Regions from separate parts of the Paenibacillus sp. FSL M7-0802 genome, predicted to be linked through region 1. Evidence: predicted binding sites of a transcription regulator. Region 1 holds the regulator's gene; each other region holds the start of a gene.
The links. Region 1 encodes Rex, which represses fermentation and respiration genes when NADH is low (regulators of the CRP and FNR family bind a similar motif). Its sites were predicted from a motif close to TTGTGAAATATTTCACAA; they were not measured.
Positions count from the first base shown of each region.

Region 2: the regulator Rex is predicted to act here: its motif matches at 1,052-1,069, upstream of adhE (bifunctional acetaldehyde-CoA/alcohol dehydrogenase).
Region 3: the regulator Rex is predicted to act here: its motif matches at 1,444-1,461, upstream of lpdD (prenylated flavin chaperone LpdD).

Region 1 is NZ_JBBOSD010000001.1:5,371,226-5,373,500, reverse strand. Features, by position in the region: gene MHB54_RS24565 (amidohydrolase) at 1-852, opposite strand, end outside; gene MHB54_RS24560 (redox-sensing transcriptional repressor Rex) at 839-1,492, opposite strand; gene dinG (ATP-dependent DNA helicase DinG) at 1,537-2,275, opposite strand, start outside.
Region 2 is NZ_JBBOSD010000001.1:5,209,123-5,211,397, reverse strand. Features, by position in the region: gene adhE (bifunctional acetaldehyde-CoA/alcohol dehydrogenase) at 1-976, opposite strand, end outside; gene MHB54_RS23730 (Crp/Fnr family transcriptional regulator) at 1,235-1,951, shown strand; partial or broken gene MHB54_RS23725 (DODA-type extradiol aromatic ring-opening family dioxygenase) at 2,091-2,275, opposite strand, start outside.
Region 3 is NZ_JBBOSD010000001.1:4,464,354-4,466,628, reverse strand. Features, by position in the region: gene MHB54_RS20535 (DUF4190 domain-containing protein) at 1-123, opposite strand, end outside; gene MHB54_RS20530 (hypothetical protein) at 347-934, shown strand; gene lpdD (prenylated flavin chaperone LpdD) at 946-1,293, opposite strand; gene MHB54_RS20520 (S8 family serine peptidase) at 1,599-2,275, opposite strand, start outside.

The DNA.
Region 1 (2,275 bases):
CACACCACTTGCCAGCTTCAAGTTGCTACCAGGATTATGTGAAACCGCTACACCACGTTCAGCCAGTAAAGCTATTTCTTCGTCGTTCAAATGAACGCCATGGGCAACAAGCGAAGGACGGGAGAAAAAGCCAAGCTTATCTAAGTGTGCAACTGGACGCAAACCGTAGTCGCGTACGTTTTGCTCCACTTCGGCGATCGTCTCAGACATGTGCGTATGCAGTGGCAAGTCCAGATCATGCGCAGCTTGTACGAATTTTTCAATAAACGCAGGTGGACATGTGTATGGCGCGTGCGGAGACATCATCGTTGTAATACGCCCGTCTGCTTTACCATGCCAGTTACGCGCAAAAGTCACGGCCTCAGCCAGCTTGATTCGCTGTTCTTCTTCCGAGCAAAGTCCAATTGCTCCACGCATCAGACTTGCACGAATACCTGACTCTTCAGCTACACGAGCCACCTCATCCATATGATCGTACATATCCAGGAAGGTCGTTGTTCCACCTTTCAGCATTTCCAGCACAGACAAGGACGTACCCCAGTACACGTCCGTAGATGTAAACTTGGCTTCCATAGGCCACATTTTCTCCTGAAGCCATACTTGAAGTGCCAAGTCATCTCCATGCCCACGCAGCAGAGACATCGCCGCATGACCATGAGTATTAATCAGACCAGGTAAAAACAATAGCCCCTTACCATCGATCGCTTCCGTCTCTTCCTCACCCGCAGGCAAAGTTTCGCCAATATAAGTAATACGGCTATCCTCCACAATCATAAAACCATGGACTACCCCAGCTTCTGATCCATTTACGGCAAAAGAGCCGTTTTTAATCATCCATTTATTCACTGTCATATTGTGTTTCTTCCTTTCCGTCCTCCAAATAATAAGCGAGGCTAAGCAAATCAGTTGTAAAGTCTGTGGCATGAATCCGAATGTTGGCCGGTGCCTTGAGAGTAGTCGGTGCAAAGTTCAGGATCGCTCCAATTCCGCTCTCAATAAGCCTGTCAGCCACGTGCTGTGCTTCAAAATCAGGTACGGTAATAATCCCGATTCGAATGTTTTTTTCTTTCACAGTCGCTTCCAGTTCATCCATCGGTTGAACGACCAATGTATTGATCTTGGTCCCTACCTTATCCGGAAACGCATCAAATACTGCGACAATCTTCATATTGTCTTTTAAATAAGCGTTATAATTCGAAAGGGCTTGCCCCAGATTACCCGCACCGACCAATACGACATTAATTTGCTGGTCGATTTTCAGGATATGGCGTATTTTCTCAATTAGATAAGAAACATCATAACCGATACCCTTCCGACCAAAATCTCCAAAATAGGCGAGATCTTTACGGATTTGGGCCGGGTTCAAATCTAGCCTCTGTCCCAACTCTTGAGAAGAGACCGTAGCCACCTCCCGTTTGTGAAGTGCATTCAGATAACGTAAATATACGGGTAACCTCCGTACGACAGCCTCTGAAATTTTATCTGATTTCATACTTGCTCCCCCTAATTGTAACGAACATACTTAGTGTCCGTCCGTTATGCCTCTGTCTCCGGGGCGGATTGGAGCCATTCGGCGATGCGGGGCACCATTTGCTCCGATGGCATATGCTCCATTTTTGGTCCCGGTAACGAGTACAAAAAGTGCTTTCCGTAATAGGATTCGATCACACGCGTATCGTAAACGATAACGACCCCGTGGTCGCTCGCTGTACGTACTAACCGACCAAATCCCTGTTTGAAGCGAATGACCGCTTGTGGTACAGACAGCTTCATAAATGGATTCTTCTTCTGCTGCTGAAGCAGCTCGCTTTTTGCCTCCAGCAACGGGTGATTCGGCGGTTGAAACGGCAAGCGAACAATGGCCAGACAAGTCAGAGCCTTTCCTGGAATATCGACGCCTTCCCAGAAGCTGCTGGTTCCCAGCAATACAGAAGCTTTGGCTTCCTGAAAACGGCGGGTTAGCTTGCTGCGACTCCCACTGTCCACACCTTGTCCCAGCACAGTAATTTCGCTGGATGCTAAGGCCTCTTTGAGCGGCTCATACACTTGCCGGAGCATCCGATAGGAAGTAAACAGAACGAGCATTCTCCCCCGCGTCGCCTGAGCAGTCGCTCCTAGAGAGCTAACGAGCATATCTACAAAATGTGCATCTCCTACACTGCCCTTCACACTTGGGAAATCCCGTGGAATGACCAGCAACACCTGATCCCTGTAATTAAAGGGTGACGGGAGCTGCGAAGTCATCAGCCGCTCTTGATCTGCGGCCTCCTGCAAG
Region 2 (2,275 bases), 160 kb from region 1:
CTGCTGGTACTGTGATACCACTCATTTCAGCAATTTTCACAGCAGACTGCCCGACGATTGCTGGGTTCACTGCACATTTCTCGACATTCATAGCTCCTTGAGTGAGCTTAGCTGCTTCTTCTTTATTTACAAAATAGCAGCCGTTAGCGATCATCAATTTTTTCACTTGTTCGAAGATTGGCTCTTCGATAATAACCGCTTGCTCGGAAGCACAAATCATACCGTTGTCAAAAGATTTAGAGAGGATAAGATCGTTCACGGCCTGCTTGATGTCTGCTGTTTTTTCAATAAAGCAAGGCACGTTACCTGGGCCTACACCCAGAGCAGGTTTACCGCAGCTATATGCCGCCTTAACCATGCCTGATCCACCAGTTGCCAGAATCAGAGCCACATCCGGGTGATTCATGAGTGAATTTGTCTTATCCATCGATGGAGCTTCAATCCATTGAATACAATCAGCTGGAGCACCATGTTTGACGGCTGCTTCGAGCAAGACGCGGGCTGCTTCCGCACTACACGATTGAGCAGATGGATGGAAACCGAAAATGATTGGGTTACGTGTTTTAATGGCAATCAACGCTTTGAACATCGTAGTCGAAGTCGGGTTTGTCACTGGAGTGATCCCCATGATAATGCCGACTGGCTCTGCTATCTTTTGAAAACTGTCAAAATCATTGTCTTCAATGACACCGACGGTTTTTTCATTTTTGATACTATGATAGACATATTCTGTTGCAAACATGTTTTTGGTGATTTTGTCCTCGTACACACCGCGTCCTGTTTCTTCAACAGCCAACTTCGCCAGGTACATGTGTTTATCCATCCCTGCGAGTGCCATAGCTTGTACGATTTCGTCAATCTGTTCCTGATTCATACTCATGAAAGCTTGCTGTGCCCGGTTCCCCCGGTCAATCAGCGTTTGAATATACTGCTCTGCGCTTTGCTCTTTTTGGATAACCTCGTTTTTAACAGCCATTTCCCTCATCCTCCTGTTATCTCGTGTACTATCTCTTGTTCACGCACTGATCGTAACACAGCTTTTCAAGATATATTGTGATTTTTTTCACAATCTATTTAAAATTTTATTTTATGAAGTGAATTAAATCACAAAGTTTGGAATTCTGCCACTTTTACCCCCTCTTCTTGCCCCAAAAACGCATTGCGCAGGTATATAATGAATTTGAATTGATCAAGTTGCAGATAAAAAACATAGGATACAAAGGGGAAATGGACGATGAGAAACCCTACAAATGTAATGGAAGCCCGCGGCAACACCTGTTGCTTCTCGGAGGCCAGCTTCAACCGGTTGCAAGTGATGATGAAAGATCGAGTTATGCCAGAAAGCTCGCATCTGTTCTGGGAAGGAGATACAGCGGATAAGCTGTTTTATATTAAGCGCGGACGCGTGAAAGTAACCAAAACAACGGATGAGGGTAAGGAACTTATTCTATATATGTATCAAAGCGGCGATCTTGTTGGTCAAGCCGATCCATTTTTCGGTACTAAGCATTCCTTTTCTGCTGAGGTTCTGGAAGACAGTGATATTGGCGTAATCGATCATACAGATCTGGAGCTACTTATTTGCCAGCATTGTGATTTTGCGATTGACTTTATGAAATGGATGGGTTCGCATCATCGCATTACTCAGACTAAGTTCCGCGATTTGATGATGTACGGCAAGCCTGGCGCTTTATGTTCAACACTCATCCGTCTATGCAATACCTATGGTGAGCCTCACGGCGAACATATCCTGATTCATAAAAAAATTACTCATACTGACTTATCAAATATGATCGGTGCGACTCGGGAAAGCGTAAACCGGATGCTTAGTGATCTACGTAAGAAAAATGCAGTTGAATATGATAATGGCATGATTGTTGTCAAGGATTTGGAAATGCTGCAAGGCGTATGTCATTGTGAATTGTGCCCTCGTGAGATTTGCCGCATATAATAAATCGTTTTTTACGTAAAAGGGAGTGTTATAAGCCATTATAGCTTATAACACTCCCTAATTTATTTCCACTCCTCTACTTATACAGAAGCAGTTGCGAAGCATTTTAACAATAGTCCTTCTTCTGGCAACACACTTTTTAAAACTGTAAGCATAGATAACTTAAATTCCCCATCTCATAGCTTCTATGGATGACCTTGGCTTTGTTTGCAGGATTACCACTCCCCATTGCAATAAACAACGGTACAAAGTGCTCTGCTCTTGGTACGGCCTGGCGAGCATACGGTGCTTCGCTTTCATAGTGATCCAAAGCCTCTATATCTC
Region 3 (2,275 bases), 910 kb from region 1:
CATCGAGGCAACAGCTTTACTATTCGTAGGTGGAACTACTGGGGGCGGGTTAAATGGGGCGTTATAATCGTTCGTCTCCTGAAAAGGATCGGAAGATCGAGGCTCCTTGTACAAATCACTCATCTGTTAAATTCAACTCCAATACGAAAAATAGCAATTATATAAGTTCTAGGGTACCACAATCTTACAAATCAGGACAGTACTTATTTCGAATTTTTAAATTAGAACGTTAAAAAGAAGAAACCTAGCGATATTAGCACTTTTTGAGGTAACCGGGCATACAGTATTTTACCTGTTACAGATCAATTGCGCTCCATGAGAGCATCCTGCCAAGGAGGTCGGAGCTATGCTATATCGTGCAACATCCCGCAGAAAGGGCTCGCCTCACAAACGTTTAAATGCAGACACACTTAGGAAAATATCCGCTGCCATGCTGCCATTTTACAAAGCTATTGCAACTCGCCGTGCTTTTGCCGTCCAATGGTCACGAGCTGTCGTTCAGGGCAACTTGGATCGGATGAAATCCCTTCTCTGCTCAGTAGCGCCATTTGCCGCCAAACAAGGCTTAGGCACGAATGGCATCGGCTACTTTATTTCCTTTTTAGCTCAGCCACCGATGCTCTATTATACGAATGGAACGACGATTCCACCGGGGACTGTGCAGTTTACGTTTGAGCCGAGAGTTCATCGCGCCATTGCAAAAGCCGTTTTTCCGCTGTATCGCGAATTGGCACGCAATCCATGTTTTGCTTCTGCCTTTGCCAAAGCGATCAACAGACAAGACCAGCGTGCAGTTCATGTAATGATCCGTAGTTTGATTCCATCCTCTGCGCTGAAATCTGTACACATTGAGGATGATGGCTTTGCATTGCTTTTTAAGTATCCCTTTAGTAAGTACCCATATCGCAATCTGCTCTTTCGGGAGTTCACTTAAAAAGGTCGCTACTAGCGTGCTTGCTTGAGTTCTCCAATGAGCTCTTTCCCCAGTTGTATAGCCATATCTGTCAGCACTCGGATTTCGTCCTTGGTTGCATGATCTAAATGTGCCCCGCAGCAAATGGCAAAATTGCCTGCAAACTCTTTTCGCAAGCGAACTGCAATTTCTTCGGTAATATAAAACTCCTTGTGATTTTGCAATTGCACAGTTTGAATCGGCTCGAGTCTGGCCCCTGCTGTAATCGTTCCCAAATGAGGCTGATCACCGCCTGAAATGAGTACAATGATATCTTCCCCCATAAAATAGGCATCCAGCTCTAGACGGATACGTCCGCTTTCTTTTTGCAAATGAATCAATAGGATCCTCTCCTGCTAAAAAATATTATTCAGGATTTTGCAAAATTCGATTCCAGTCGCTCCAAAGTGCAATATATAGACGAACTAGACCATTTCGATCTATATATCGTTTATTGAAAATCGCTTATTGGATTTTTGCAAAATCCTCTATTGTGAAACGATTCACTTTATAGAGTTCTACTCATTGTACCGCTTCTTGAACGGTTCGACAATTTAAAAATGGCCCACAGCAGCCTCTATAAACCGTGGCTTGCTGTGGGCCTTCATTGTTATTCTAAAAGAAGCATTTCCTTTCCTACTGGCTGTTAACGGATCGTGATCGTATGCACAGTCTTACCACTTGCGCCGTCATTATCCGTCACCGTTAGCTCTACGGTATACGTTCCAGCTGTGGTGAATTTATGCTTCACCTTGGAACCGACCGCCGTATCGCCATCGCCAAAATTCCAGCTGTAACTAACGATCTCACCGTCTACATCACGGGAAGCTTTGGCGTTAAATTGTACATTTTTGTTCTTCTTAGCTGATTCATTAGCCTGAATAATGGCTACCGGCTTCTCATTGGATGGATTCGGATCAGGGTTCTGTCCTCCACCATTGGCTACATACAATCTTCCCAGTGCCTCCGTCTCCACTTCATTTCCCGCTGCATCCCTTACCCGGATCACGATGACTCCGCCTTCCAGATTCAGAGAAGATGAAGTGAAATAAGTACCTTCATAGTGGCCTGACGAAGTTTCATTTAATGGAATATCGTTGCGGCCCAAAGTGGACAGGTTGAAAGGCAGCTCCACATGGAAGGACGCCTCCAAACCGGATGCACTGTCAAAGGATACTCGTACCGGCTGCCCTGGAGTAATACGCACATCCTCAGCAGGGCTAATGTTTTCAAGCTTCGGCAGAGCTGTATCGACATACACCGAGCGCGTAACACTTGTTTCGTTTTCGGCAAGATCCTTGGCCGTCACCGTAATTTGATTTT